2 regions of the Luteibacter aegosomaticola genome follow, and region 2 is predicted to be linked to the other one. Evidence: predicted binding sites of a transcription regulator. Region 2 holds the regulator's gene; the other holds the start of a gene.
What was found. Region 2 encodes HrcA, which represses chaperone genes, less so after heat shock. Its sites were predicted from a motif close to TTNGCACTCNNNNNNNNNGAGTGCNAA; they were not measured.
Positions count from the first base shown of each region.

Region 1 (7,537 bases), 2.5 Mb from region 2:
AGCTATGCCAGCGGGAGCCGTCGGGCCAGGCACCACCGCCTCCGGCCAACGTGCGCCGGGCGCGTCGACACGCCGCCGGGCTGGCAACCGGGGGCCACCGACCCTCCCGTGGCGCCGGCCGGATCAACCACCCGTCCCGTGGTGCATTCGTTGCCGCAGGGACGGCGCCGCGTACTCGCGGCGCAAGCTTCCAGGCCTATCCATGTCCCAGACCGTACTTACCGACGTCTTTTACGAAAACCTCGACCTCCATCCGCTCCTGCACCAGGGGCTCGCCACCGCCGGCATCACCCGTTGCACGCCCATCCAGGCGCTGACCCTGCCCGTGGCCCTGACCGGCCGTGATGTCGCAGGCCAGGCCCAGACCGGCACCGGCAAGACCTTCGCGTTCCTCGTGGCGCTGATGGATCGCCTGCTCCGGAACCCGGCCGCGGCCGACCGCAAGGATTCGGACCCGCGCGCCCTCATCATCGCGCCCACCCGCGAACTGGCCATCCAGATCGAGAAGGATTTCCAGACGATCGGCAAGGGCACCGGCCTGCGCAGCGCCCTGATCTACGGCGGCGTCGATTACGACAAGCAGCGCCAGCAGCTCCGCGACGGCTGCGACATCATCATCGCCACCCCGGGCCGCCTGCTCGATTACTACAAGCAGGATGTCTTCGGCTTCGGCAGCGTCGAGGTCATGGTCATCGACGAAGCCGATCGCATGTTCGATCTCGGCTTCATCAAGGACGTGCGCTTCATCTTCCGCCGCCTGCCGGCCCGCGAGAAGCGCCAGGTCCTGCTGTTCTCCGCCACCCTGAGCCACCGCGTGCTCGAGCTGGCCTACGAGCACATGCACGAAGCCGAAAAGCTCGTGGTGGAAACCGAGAACGTCACGGCCGACCGCGTCCGCCAGGTGGTCTACTTCCCTTCGAAGGAAGAAAAGATGCCGCTGCTGCTGAACCTGCTCGAGGAGAGCAAGGCCGAGCGCAGCATCATCTTCGTGAACACCAAGGCCGCCGCCGAGCGCATCACCGACCGCCTGAAGCGCCATAACTTCCGTGTCGGCGCCATCTCGGGCGACGTGCCGCAGGTGAAGCGCCAGAAGCTGCTGCAGCGCTTCCAGGACGGCCAGATCGACATGCTGGTGGCTACCGACGTCGCCGCCCGCGGCCTGCATATCCCGGCCGTCAGCCACGTCTTCAACTACGACCTGCCGCAGGATGCCGAGGACTACGTCCACCGCATCGGCCGTACCGCGCGCCTGGGTGCCGAAGGCGATGCCATCAGCTTCGCCTGCGACCTCTACGCGATGGGCCTGCCGGACATCGAGACCTACATCAACCAGAAGATCCCGACCGCTTCGATCGAAGCGCGGATGCTGGTGATGCCGGCGGCGCGCCCGCGTGCCGACGGCGTGCAGGATGAAGTGGAAGATCCGAACGACACCGGCGGCCACGTGCCGACCCGTGGCGCGCCGCCCGAGAAGGGTGGCCGCGGTGGCCGTGATGGCCAGCGTTCGGGTTCGCGCTCGGGTTCGCGTTCCGGCCCGCGCTCGGGCGAGCGTTCCGGTAACCGTGAGCGCCGTCCGCGCCAGGACGCGCCGGCGACGGGCTCGACCGAAGTCCCGGTGAAGACCGTGGTCGTGGCCGAGACGGTGGCCGACCTGCCGGCCGCAGCCGAGGCAATGGCTGCCGATTCGGCGCCGAAGAAGCGTCGCCGCCGTGGTGGTCGCGGTCGCGGCCGTCGCGAGGGTGGTGCCGAGGGCGCGCCGCAGGTGCGCATCCAGGACAACAACACCGCCGCGACCCCGCGCGCTGCTGGCGCCGAGGGTGCGCAGGCCAACGGCAACCGCCGTCCGTCGCGCCATGTGGCCGCGTCGCGTCCGGCCGCTACGCCGGCCCCGGCGGCAGCACCGGCTAAGAAGGAAGGTTTCTTCCGTCGTCTGGGCCGGATTTTCGGCGGTAAGTAACGCCTTCGTGGCGTGAATCGCGCGCAAGCGCGATTCACGCCACCAATTCGCGACTCAAACCCGGCCCAAACACCGCCACATCCCTTATCCTCTAGGCTTCACGGGCCAACGGGTAGCGCGGTGATCGGTTTCGATCTGGTGAGCAAACGATACGAGGGCGACCACCAGGCCCTTACGGATGTCTCCTTCCAGGTCGACGCCGGCGAGATGGCGTTCGTCACCGGTCATTCCGGTGCAGGCAAGAGCACCCTGCTCAAGCTGCTGGCCATGATCGAGCGGCCCACCAATGGCGTGGTCACGCTGGACGGGCAGAAGCTCAACACCGTCCGTTCCTCCGATATCCCCCGCATCCGCCGCAAGCTGGGCATGGTCTTCCAGGACCACCGGCTCCTGCTCGATCGCAGCGTGTTCGCCAATGTGGAGCTGCCGCTCGTCATCGCCGGCGTTTCGCCGACCGAGCGTGCCCGCCGGGTACGTGCCGCGCTGGAGAAGGTGGGCCTGCTGAGCTATGAGAAGCAGCTGCCCGGCACCCTCTCCACGGGTGAACAGCAGCGCGTGGGCATCGCCCGCGCCATTGTTGCCAAGCCCGCCGTGCTTATCGCCGATGAGCCCACCGGCAACCTCGATCCGCAGCTGGCCATGGAAATCATGGGCCTGTTCGCCGAATTCCAGGCGGTGGGTACCGCTGTCCTCGTCGCGAGCCACGACCTGATGCTGATCAAGCGCATGAAGAAACGCGTCGTGGTGCTCGACCACGGCAAGCTCATCGCCGACGTGCCCGCGACGGAGGTGGTATGAACGCCGTCCGCGAACCACGCCGCGCGCCCGAGCCGGAAAAAACCCGCCGTAGCACGCCGCACCACATCGGTGCCTGGCGCGAGCACCACAGCTGGAGCCTCTCGATCAGCTGGCGCCGCCTCGCCGCGCGCCCGCTCGGCACGCTGCTTACCGTCGCGGTGATGGGTGTCGCGCTCGCACTGCCGCTGGCGTTCTACATGTTGCTAGGCAACGTCGAGCGCATGGGCGATGCGCTTGGGCGCAACCAGACCATCAGCGTGTTCATGAAGCCGGGCCAGGCCGTGGCCATGGCCGAAACCGCGGCGTCCGCGCTGCGCGGCCGGCCCGAGGTGCAGGAGATCACGGTCCGCACGCCGAAGGATGGCCTGGCCGAACTGGCCGAAGTCCAGGGGTTCTCGGGCGCGCTACAGTCGCTCGACGAGAACCCGCTTCCGTACGTTCTTTCCGTTCAGCCGAAGCCGAACCTCTCGGCGGATGAGGTGAGCCGCCTGGTCGAATCGATGAAGGCGACGCCGGGCGTGGACATGGTCCAGGATACCGGGGCGTGGCGTCAGCGCCTCGATGCCATCCTGGGTGTCGGCACGCGTGCTACCACCATGCTGGCATTCCTTCTCGGTATTGCCGCGCTGCTCGTGGTCGGCAACACCATCCGTGTGGATATCCAGAGCCGCGCCGAGGAAATCGGCGTGCTGCTGCTGATCGGGGCAAGCCGGCCCTTCGTGCGCCGTCCTTATCTGTACACGGGTATCTGGCTTGGCCTGTTCGCCGGCATCCTCGCCGTCGCGCTCGCGGTGGTGATCGAAATTGCGATGGCGGGCCCGGTTGGCCGCCTCGCGGCCGCTTACGATGGCAGTGTCCAGTTCGGCGGGTTGCCCGCCTGGCTGCTTCTTTCAGTACCGCTCGCGTCAGCCGTGCTTGGCTGGCTCGGCGCGCGGCTGGTCAGCGCACGACAGATCCGCCGCGCGGCGGCGGTTTAAGGGGAGGCCAGGGGGTGGCATCGCATATCGGATCAGGCGTCGCTGGCGCCACGCCGCGGATCCTGCTGGTGGATGGTTCCAAGGTGGTCCGCTCGCTTATCTCGCGCGTGGTCTCGGCCGAAGTGCCGGGCGTCGAAATCGTCGGCGTGGGTACCGGCGCGGAAGCGCAGATGGAGCTGCAGCAAGGCGTGTTCGACTTCGTGACCGTGGCCCTGCGCCTGCCCGACATGGACGGGCTGGATGTCGCGCGCTTCGTGCGCGAAGCAGCGCCGCAGATCTACATGCCCATCGTGGTGGTGTCGGGCGATGTCGAGCAGCGCCTGCATCGCCGCGAGCTGGGCGAGTTCGTCACCGACTACTTCGACAAATCGCTCGGCTTCGAAGCGCTTGCCGAATTCATTCGCGGCTACGTGCGCCCCGAGGGCGGTGCGGAAGGCGAAGTGCTTTACGTGGAAGATAGCCGCGTCGTCGCGTTGGCCACGCGCCGCATGATGGAGAAGTATGGTCTTACCGTGCATCACGTCATCAGCGCGGAAGATGCGATCGAATTCCTGCGTGCCGCGAAGGCGGAAGGGAAGGTCGGTGCGGACGTGGTGTTGACCGACGTAAGCCTGAAGGGCGAACTCACTGGCGGCGATCTCGTTGAACGCATCCGCAATGAATTCGGTTACGGCAAGGGGAAGCTGCCCACACTGATCATGACCGGTGACGAAAATCCCGCGAACCAGGCGGCGCTTTTGCGTGCCGGCGCGAACGATCTGGTCGAGAAGCCGGTGGAAGAAAAGTTGCTCATCACGAAGCTGCTGTTCCAGCTTCGTGTCGCGTTGCACCTGCGCGCGAAGGCGGAAGCTTGAACGATCGCGTGAAGCTCGAGGCCTCCTGGAAGGAGCGTATCGGCGATTACCTCGACCGGCCGGAGATGCTTCAGCTCTCCGCGTTCCTGCGTGATGAGAAGGCGCACGGGAAAGAAATCTATCCGCCGGGCCCCGAGATCTTCAACGCGTTCGAACACACGCCGTTCGACAAGGTACGTGTCGTCATCCTTGGCCAGGATCCGTATCACGGCCCCGGCCAGGCTCACGGCTTGAGCTTCTCCGTGCGGCCCGGTGTGCGTGTACCGCCGTCGCTGCAGAACATGTTCAAGGAAATCGAGAGTTGTCTCGGTATTCCTCGCCCCGATCATGGATGCCTCACGCCGTGGGCTGATCGTGGCGTGCTATTGCTCAACGCCGTGCTCACGGTAGAAGCGGGGCAGGCGGCGTCACATCAGGGACGTGGTTGGGAAGGGTTTACGGATGCCGCGATCGATGCCTTGAACCGTGAGCGCGAAGGCCTGGTCTTCATGCTGTGGGGTAGCCACGCACAGAAGAAAGGCCAGCTCATCGACGGCAAGCGCCATTGCATCCTGCGCAGCGTGCATCCCTCGCCACTTTCTGCGCATCGCGGGTTCATGGGGTGCGGACATTTCGCCCAAGCAAACGAGTACCTCGTTGCGCGCGGCGAGCAGCCCATCGACTGGTCACTGCCGCGTCGCGCAGATTTCGCAGGTTGAAGTGACAGAAGCCTGCGGCCGAGGCTCGCAGGCTTTAGCAACCACATACTTGTCATCGTGACGTGGCCCGCCTCACGGCCCATCCGGATGGTTTCCGTGAGGTCTTTGATCGGCGAGCCGATCGACCCGCATAGATTAGCCCCCAGGCCGACGGCCACGCGTCAGCGGATGGCGGCGCAGCGCGTAGGCGCATTCCGACGGGCCGCGTCCGGGTTCCCTGACTTCAGTTTGGGGCTTGAATTCCTGCCGCCCGAACACTATTTCCTTTGAGGGCAGGCACATACGCCTGCCTGACGGCTTCAGGGCACTCTGGCCAGCCGTCTGCCTCCTGAATACCCCCAAGTCCCCACTGGACACCGAGGGGGTATTTCTGTACCATTGAGTACAGCTAACCAAGATTGAACTTCGGTAGGGGTTAGCACTCCCACCCTGGGACTGCTAACCTGCACCGATACCTTTCAGGAGGTTCCACACATGTCTCAAGCCCTCGCCACCCGTAACTACGGGCTACCGAGCGTCGTTGGCAGTCTGGATTCCTACATCGCGGCCGTCCATCGTATCCCGGTGCTCAGCCTTGACGAGGAGCAGACGCTAGCGCGGCGCTTCCACGACGACGCCGACCTCGACGCCGCCCGCCAGCTGGTGATGTCCCACCTTCGCTTCGTGGTGCATGTCGCCCGTGGCTATAACGGCTACGGCCTGCAGCTCTCCGACCTGATCCAGGAAGGCAACATCGGCCTCATGAAGGCGGTGAAGCGTTTCGATCCGGATCAGGGCGTGCGCCTCGTCAGCTTCGCCGTGCACTGGATCCGTGCCGAAATGCACGAGTTCATCCTGCGTAACTGGCGCATCGTCAAGGTCGCCACGACCAAGGCCCAGCGCAAGCTGTTCTTCAACCTGCGCAAGAGCAAGAAGCGCCTGGGTTGGATGAATGCCGAGGAAGTGCGCGTGGTCGCCCATGACCTGGGCGTGCCGGAAGCGACCGTCCGTGAGATGGAATCCCGCCTGTCGGGCCGCGACGTGGGCTTTGAAGCCCCGGCCGACGCCGATGACGACGAGAAGCCGGCACCGGCCGCGTTCCTGGTCGATGAAGGCGCCGATCCGTACGACAACCTGGCCGAAGCCGATGCCTCGGACAACCAGATGAGCGCCCTGGGTTCTGCCCTCGCCAACCTGGATGCCCGTTCGCGCGACATCATCCAGCGCCGCTGGCTGGCCGACGAAAACAAGGCCACCCTGCAGGATCTGGCTGACGAGTACGGCGTCTCGGCCGAGCGCATCCGCCAGATCGAGGCGAATGCCATGAAGAAGATGCGCGTCGCCATCGCCGCCTGAGGGCTGCGAACGGCGTAAGATCCGGAACGGCCCCCTCGTGGGGCCGTTTTCCGTTGCCCCGACCGTGGAGTGAGAAGGATGCCCAGGGCTCTGGTCATCGAAGATGACGAAGTCACCGCCCGCGATATCGTCGCGGAGCTTGGCGCGCACGGCCTCAACGCCGAGTGGGTCGCCAACGGTCGCGACGGCCTGGCCCGTGCGCTCGAGAACGGCTACGACATTATTACCCTCGACCGCATGCTGCCTGGCATGGACGGCATCGATGTCGTCTCCGAATTGCGCAAACGCGCGGTCGAGACCCCGGTGCTCATGATCAGCGCGCTCTCCGATGTCGACGAGCGTGTCCGCGGCCTGCGCGCTGGCGGCGACGACTACCTCACCAAGCCTTTCGCCCCGGACGAGCTCGCGGCCCGCGCTGAGGTGCTGCTGCGCCGGCATCGCCGGCCGGAGACGGGCGAGACGCGGATTCGCGTCGAAGATCTCGAGCTCGACCTGGTCAAGCACAACGCCCTGCGCGGCGGCCAGCCGCTCACGCTGCTGCCCACCGAGTTCCGCCTGCTCGAATTCCTCATGCGCAACGCCGGTCAGGTCGTCACGCGCCAGATGATCTTCGAGCACGTCTGGGGTTTCCATTTCGATCCGGGTACCAACGTGATCGATGTCCATATCGGCCGCCTCCGTCGCAAGATCGACGGCGCCGGCCAGGTGCCGCTCATCCGTACGGTGCGTGGCTCGGGGTACGTCCTTGCGCCCGCTGACTGACGCCTGGCGTTCCGCCACTTCGCGCCTGATCCTCATCTACGGCGCGCTCTTCGCCATCTGGTGCGTGGTGCTGCTGGGCGTGGTCCAGTGGGAATCCTCGCGCTACCTCACCAATGTCGTCGACGGCATGCTGGCCGCCCGCCTGCATTACCTCGA
Region 1 is NZ_CP095741.1:491,642-499,178, forward strand. It holds gene L2Y96_RS02200 (DEAD/DEAH box helicase) at 203-1,957, shown strand; gene ftsE (cell division ATP-binding protein FtsE) at 2,078-2,755, shown strand; gene ftsX (permease-like cell division protein FtsX) at 2,752-3,732, shown strand; gene L2Y96_RS02215 (response regulator) at 3,747-4,586, shown strand; gene ung (uracil-DNA glycosylase) at 4,583-5,284, shown strand; gene rpoH (RNA polymerase sigma factor RpoH) at 5,759-6,619, shown strand; gene L2Y96_RS02230 (response regulator transcription factor) at 6,698-7,381, shown strand; gene L2Y96_RS02235 (sensor histidine kinase) at 7,365-7,537, shown strand, end outside.
Region 1: a site for HrcA is predicted at 5,700-5,726, ahead of rpoH (RNA polymerase sigma factor RpoH). Genes of this name have one in related genera too.

Region 2 (7,537 bases):
CCTGCAGGCCGCGGCCGCCGCCGTCGGTGCGGACGGGGCGGGGCGTGGAGGGCAGGCCATGGCCGTCATCACGAATATCCAGGACCGCCACGGGGCCGCTGTCACGCAGGCCGATGCGCAGGCGCAGGCGGAGCTCTTTTGCACCCGAATGGCGCACGACGTTGGTGGCGCTCTCCTGGACCACGCGGTAGATGGCGGTCAGGGTGTCATCGTCGAGCAGGCGGGGCTCGCCACGCAGGTCGGTCACGTAGTGGATGCTCGCGGCGGTCAGCATGTCGCGGATCGGGCCCTCGTCCAACGCCCGGAGCAGGCCGAACTCGTCCAGTACCGAGGGGCGCAAGCTATCCAGCATCTTGTGCAGGGCCCGGCGCATGTGGCCCAGGATGCCGTTCACGGCCGTCCCGATGTCATCCAGGCCCGCGTTGCCCAGCCGGTTCTGGGCCAGCTTCAGGTGGGTCTGGATGGCGGTGAGGTTCTGGCCGAGCTCGTCGTGGAGCTCCGAGGCCATATGCCGGCGCAGGTTCTCTTCGGCCTGCAGGTTGCCGCGGGCGGCGTCGCGTAGCTGGCGGGCCAACTGGTCGAGCCGCTGGTTGGCGGCGGCCAGGTGGGTATTTTGCTGGGCCACGCGCTCGCTGCTGCGGCGGAGGGCGTCGGTGGCGGCGCCGAGCATGAGGGTGCCGGTACCGGCGACGGCCAGGAACAGGTGGGCGGCGGCCGTGGGGGCGCCGCGGCCGATCATGTCCTCGGTGACATTCAGGCCCACGCTGGTGATCAGCATGGCCAGGCCGGCGCCGCGCCAGCCGTGGCGGAAGGCGAAGAACAGCACCGGAGCGAGCGAGAGCACGCGGGCGAACTGGGGCTGGGGCGAGTATTCGGCCAGGGTCACCAGGATCGCCAGGGAGGGCAGCATCACCAGCAGGCCGTCGAGCAGGAGCTCCGCCAGGGCGGTCTGGGTCGGCCGTTCGCGGAACACGAGGACCATCACCGGCACGGTGAGCAGCACGCCGAGGTAGTTGCCGAGCAGGTCGCTGCCGAAGGTGGTGCCGAGCATCTCCACCGGAGCAGCCGGATGCAGTGAGGCCATCATGGCGGCATTGCCCGCGGTGGCCACCGTGGCCGTGACCATCGCCGAGAGCAGCAGGCGGGCGACGTCCTCGGGGGTGTTCAGGCTGGCGTGGAGGTGCGCGCGGCGGAGCAACCACAGGCACGCGGCCACCATCAGCGGTTCGGGCGTGTCGCCCAGCACGAAGCCGGCGCCACCAATGGGCAGGCCGCTGCGCCACTCGCAGAAGGCGCTGGCGGCGATTTCGCCACCGAGGATCCAGAACCAGTCACGGGTGCGGGTGAGCAGCAGGGCGCCAAAACGCAGGCCGAACGGGAGCACCCAGTAGGGCTGCTCGGTCGGCCAGAGCATCACCCAGGCCAGCGCATAGCTGATAGCGATGATGGGGCCGGCGAAGCGTGAGAGGGTGCTAAGGCGCATACCCCTGAATGTTACACGGCGGATGTGGCGTCCTGACGCGCGATGAGGGCAGATGCGCACATTCGGTTGAGTACTGTTACATTCTGCCCATGCCAAGAATCGTCCTTGTAGATGACCACGCCATCGTCCGTGAAGGTTTCAAACGGCTGATCCAGCTGGAACCCGACCTGGATGTGGTCGCCGAAGCTCGCAATGCCGATGAGGCTGTCGATGCGGTGACCCAGCATCGCCCCGACCTGGTGGCGGTCGATCTGTCGTTGCCTGATGGCAGCGGCCTGCCGTTGATCGAGCACCTGGGGAGCATCGAGCCCAGCATGCGCATCATCGTGTTGAGCATGCACGATGGCGAGCCGTACGTTTCCGAAGCCATGCGCCGTGGTGCGCGTGGGTACGTGACGAAGGGTGTTGCGCCGGAGGAGCTGGTGGCGGCTGTACGTGCCGTGCTGGCGGGCGACCAGTACCTCAGCTCCGATCTGCGGGAGCGTCGTTCGAGCCGGTCCACGCAGGATCTGGACCCCTTCAGCCGCCTGACCGCTCGCGAGCGCGAGGTGTTCCTGTTGCTCGCGGCTGGCCGCGCGCCGAAGCAGGTAGCCGCGGAGCTGGGGATTGGCCAGAAGACGATCTACATCCACCGCGCCGCAGTGATGAACAAGCTCAACGCGGGGTCCGAACTGGACCTGTACCGCATGGCCCAGGAACGCGGCCTGATCCGCACCTGACAAAACACGGCCGCTGCCACACGGCGCGGCCGCTCTCCACACGACGCGTCCATCCTCCACACGACGCGGCCGCCTTCCACACGACGCGACCGCTCTCCACACGGCACGGCCGCTCTCCCTGTAGGAGCCCACCCTGTGGGCGACGCCGTTCGCGAAAGACCCACCCGGCCTCCAGTGGTGAGGCGAAAGATGTCGCCCACAGGGTGGGCTCCTACGGGGGGGGGGCGCGTTAGCTTTGCGCCTTGTCGAGCATCTTTTTCGCGTGCGCGCGGGTTTCTTTCGTGATTTCCACGCCGCCGAGCATGCGCGAGATTTCCTCGCGGCGGCCGCTGGCGTCGAGTGCCTTGATCCGCGTGCGGGTCGATTCGCCGTTGCTTTCCTTCGCCACGTTGAGGTGGTTGTGGCCTTGCGCGGCGACCTGCGGCAAATGGGTGACGCACATCACCTGCACGCGCTCGCCGAGGGCGCGCAGTTTCTGGCCGACCACTTCGGCGACAGCGCCACCGATGCCGGTATCCACTTCGTCGAAGATCATGCAGCCGATGTTGTCGTTGCCCAGCGTGGCTACTTCAATCGCCAGGCTGATGCGGGCGAGTTCGCCGCCCGAGGCCACCTTGCGTAGGGCACGCGGCGGCTGGCCAGGGTTGGCGCTGACCAGCAGTTCGCAGCGCTCGCGGCCCTGCGGATCCGGATCGTCGCCTTCGGCCGGCTCCAGTGCCACTTCCAGACGGCCACCCGACATGCCGAGCTCGCCCATGAGGGCGGCGACGGAGGAGCCGAGGCGTTCCGCCGCTTCCGCGCGTGCCTTGGACAGGCCGGCGGCAGCGGTGTCGTAATCGGTACGCAGGCGATCGCGCTCATGGCCCAGGCGCTCGAGTGCATCGCCGGCGCCCTCGAGTTCCGCCAGGCGTTCGCGGAGTTCCTCGGCCTTCGCCGTCAGTTCTTCGATCGGCAGGCGGTAGCGGCGCGAAAGGTCGTGCAGATGGGTGAGGTGGGTATCCACCTCGGCCAAGCGCTCGGGGTCGAGTTCGACATCCTGCGCGTAGCGGCCAAGGCCATCCACCGCTTCGCCCACCTGGATCTGCGCACTGTCGAGCAGTTCGAGGGTGGGCGCGAGCGTGGTGTCCAGTTCCGCCAGCCGGGAGAGTTCCGCGTGGGCGCGGAGCAGGGCGCGGCCGATGGCGAATTCGCTTTCGCCATCCAGCAGTTCCACGACGCCGTTGGCACCCTCGGCCAGCCGGCCGGCGTTGGCCAGACGGCGGTGTTGGGCTTCCAGGTCTTCCAGCGCCGCGGGAGCCAGGGCCCAGCGGTCGAGTTCTTCGAGCTCGTGGGTGAGCAGTTCGATCTGGTGTTCGCGATCGTCGCCGCCTGAGAGCTTGCGGATTTTCGCCACCGCCTCGCGCCAGGCCTTGGCCAGGTCGCGGACGCGGCCCTGGGCCTCTTCATTGCCCGCGAAGGCATCGAGCAGGGCCATCTGGTGCTGGCGCGAGAGCAGGGCCTGGTGCTCGTGCTGGCCGTGGATCTCGACGATGAGCGCCGCCACGGCCGACATCTGCGCCAGGCTGGCCGGGCGGCCGTTGATCCAGGCCTTGGAGCTGCCCTCGGCGCGGATCACGCGGCGCAGGTGGCAGGTCTCGCCATCATCCAGTTCTTCCTGGCGCAGCCAGCCCAGCGCCTCGGGCAGGCCGGCCAGATCGAACTCGGCGGCCAGCTCGGCGCGGTCGCTGCCGGCGCGGACCATGCCGCTATCGGCGCGGGCGCCAGCGAGCAGCATCAGGGCATCGACCAGCAGGGACTTGCCCGCACCGGTTTCGCCACTGACCACGGTGAGCCCGGGGCCGAAGGCCACTTCGGCTTCTTCAACGACGGCAAACTGGCGGACGTAGAGCGACGTGAGCATGGGCACCGGGGTGGCGGATGGAATCACGCCAATTGTAGCGGGAGCCGCGTCGCAGGAACCGAGACTTGCAAGCCGCGCGCGCAGACCTTATTGATAGCGCCTGCCACCCGACCTTAACCTCCGACGCGCATGAACCCGTTCTCCGGCCAAGACATTGATGCTCGCGCGCGGCGATTGTTGCGTACCCTGATCTCCCAATACCTGTCGGACGGCGAGCCCGTAGGCTCACGCACGCTGGCGAAGTCCTCTGGCCTGGAAGTCAGCCCGGCGACCATCCGCAACATCATGGCCGACCTGGAAGAGGCCGGCCTGGTGGCGTCGCCCCACACCTCGGCGGGCCGTATTCCTACGCCGCGGGGCTTGCGCCTCTTCGTTGATAGCCTGCTTGAGCTGAAGCCGTTGCCGCGCGACGACATGGCGCGCCTGCAGGGTGGCCTGCCGCCGCACCAGACCACCACGCGCGACCTGCTGGGCAACGTGTCGAACCTGCTTTCGGCGATGACCCACTTCGCCGGCGTGGTCACGGTGCCGCGCCAGGGCGACTTCCCCCTGCGCCACATCGATTTCGTGAACCTGCCCGATGCCCGCGTGCTGGTCATCCTGGTGTTTTCCGATAATCAGGTGCAGAACCGCGTGGTCCAGCTTTCCCGGCCCATCGACGGCCGCGAGCTGGAGCAGGCCTCGAACTACCTCAATGCCCACTTCGCCGGGTTCCGCCTGGCGGATATCCGTGCCCATCTGGCCGCGGAACTGCGTGAAGCTGGCGGCGAGCTCAACCGCCTGCTGGCCAGCGCGGTGGAGCTGGCCACGGCGTCCTTCGGCGACGAAGGCACCGACGACGTCCTCGTCAGCGGCCAGACGAACCTCATGGGCTATTCCGAACTGGCCGATATCGACCGCCTGCGCGATCTTTTCGACGCCTTCCAGCAGAAGCGCGAGCTGCTGCAGCTGATGGAAAACTGCGTCAAAGCCCCCGGCGTCCGGCTTTTTATCGGTGAAGAATCCGGCTTTTCAGCCCTCGATGGCTGCAGCGTGGTCACCGCCACCTATGGCACCAGCGGCCGCATGCTGGGCGCGATCGGAGTTATTGGACCGACGCGTATGGCATATGAGCGGGTCATTCCCGTGGTACAAGCCACCGCCGGATTGCTGAGTGACGCCTTGAATCGGGCCGTAGCGACCTCATAAACCGGCTCGGGAGGCGGGTTTATTAATTCCCGCGAATGTCCGGCCCCCTGGCGGGGCCGGTTAGCTGACATTTGGAGTAATCATGCAGAACAACGATCCCCACGCGACGGATCCCGGGCAGGACAGCGGCGCCGACGTCAACGCCGATCTCGACGCGCTGACCGGCCGGCTGGCAGCCCTCGAAACCGAGCTGGCCCAGGCGCGCGAGACGGTGTTGCGCGAACGGGCGGAGATCGAGAACCAGCGTCGCCGCCTGCAGCGTGACCTGGACCAGGCCCGCCGCTTCGCCAACGAAAAGCTGCTGGGCGATCTGCTCCCGGTGTACGACAGCGTGGCCCTGGGCCTCGCCAACGAGAACGCGGATGCGAAGACGCTGCGCGAGGGCCTCGAGCTCACGCTGAAGCAGCTCGAAAAGGTCACCTCGTCGAACGGCCTCGTGCTGGTCGACCCGCTGCACCAGCCGTTCAACCCGGAGCACCACCAGGCGATCAGCGCGGTCGATTCGACCGAGCACGCGCCGAACACCGTGGTGGCCGTGGTCCAGAAGGGCTTCGTCCTCAACGACCGCCTGCTGCGCCCGGCGCTGGTCGCGGTCGTCAAAGACAGCTGAACGCAGTCTCACAACGCATTGAATTGATGGGGTAAGACCCCATTTCCACAAACAGTCGCGGCCGCGGGGGCCGCATTGAAATTCGGAGCACGTTTTATGGCCAAGATCATCGGCATCGACCTCGGTACCACCAATAGCTGCGTCGCCGTCATGGAGGGCACCACGGCACGCGTCATCGAGAACGCCGAGGGCGATCGCACCACGCCGTCCATCGTCGCGTTCACCAAGGACAACGAAGTCCTCGTCGGTGCGCCGGCCAAGCGCCAGGCTGTCACCAACGCCAAGAACACCTTCTACGCGGTGAAGCGCCTCATCGGCCGCAAGTTCACCGACGCCGAAGTGCAGAAAGACATCAAGCTCGTTCCCTACGGCATCGTTGCGCACGATAACGGCGACGCCTGGGTGCAGACCGCCGACGGCAAGAAGATGGCACCGCAGGAGATCTCCTCGAAGGTGCTCATGAAGATGAAGAAGACCGCCGAGGATTTCCTGGGCGAGTCGGTCACCGAAGCGGTCATCACCGTGCCGGCGTACTTCAACGACAGCCAGCGCCAGGCCACCAAGGATGCCGGCAAGATCGCCGGTCTCGACGTCAAGCGCATCATCAACGAGCCGACCGCGGCCGCGCTGGCCTATGGCCTCGACAAGACCTCGACGGCTGACCGCAAGATCGCCGTGTACGATCTGGGCGGCGGTACCTTCGACGTCTCGATCATCGAAATCGCCAACGTCGACGGCGAGAAGCAGTTCGAAGTGCTCGCCACCAACGGCAACACCTTCCTCGGCGGTGAAGACTTCGATAACCGCGTCATCGATTACCTCGTGGAAGAGTTCAAGAAGGAGCAGGGCATCGACCTGCGCCAGGATCAGCTCGCCCTGCAGCGTCTGAAGGACGCCGCCGAGCGCGCCAAGATCGAACTCTCCTCGGCGCACCAGACTGACGTGAACCTGCCGTACGTCACCGCTGACGCCTCGGGCCCGAAGCATCTCAACATCAAGCTGACCCGCGCCAAGCTCGAGTCGCTGGTGGAAGATCTGGTCAAGGGCACCATCGAGCCGTGCCGCACCGCGCTGAACGACGCCGGCCTGCGTGTGTCGGACATCAACGAGGTGATCCTCGTCGGTGGCCAGACCCGTATGCCCAAGGTCCAGGAAGCCGTGAAGGACTTCTTCGGCAAGGAAGCGCGCAAGGACGTCAACCCGGATGAAGCCGTCGCCGTGGGCGCCGCGATCCAGGGTGGCGTGCTCGGCGGTACCGTCAAGGACGTGCTGCTGCTCGACGTGACCCCGCTCTCGCTGGGTATCGAAACGATGGGCGGTGTCATGACCAAGCTCATCGAGAAGAACACCACGGTGCCGACCAAGGCCTCGCAGACCTTCTCCACCGCCGATGACAACCAGACCGCGGTGACGGTGCACGTGCTCCAGGGTGAGCGCGAGCGTGCCAACGCCAACAAGTCGCTCGGCAAGTTCGACCTGTCGGGCATCCGTTCGGCCCCGCGCGGTACGCCGCAGATCGAAGTCACCTTCGATATCGATGCCAACGGCATCCTGCACGTGTCGGCGAAGGACAAGGACACCGGCAAGGAACAGAAGATCGAAATCAAGGCGGGCTCGGGCCTGTCCGAGGACGAGAT
Region 2 is NZ_CP095741.1:3,109,675-3,117,211, reverse strand. It holds gene L2Y96_RS13700 (MASE1 domain-containing sensor histidine kinase) at 1-1,483, opposite strand, end outside; gene L2Y96_RS13695 (response regulator transcription factor) at 1,573-2,202, shown strand; gene recN (DNA repair protein RecN) at 2,432-4,102, opposite strand; gene hrcA (heat-inducible transcriptional repressor HrcA) at 4,232-5,290, shown strand; gene grpE (nucleotide exchange factor GrpE) at 5,373-5,900, shown strand; gene dnaK (molecular chaperone DnaK) at 5,997-7,537, shown strand, end outside.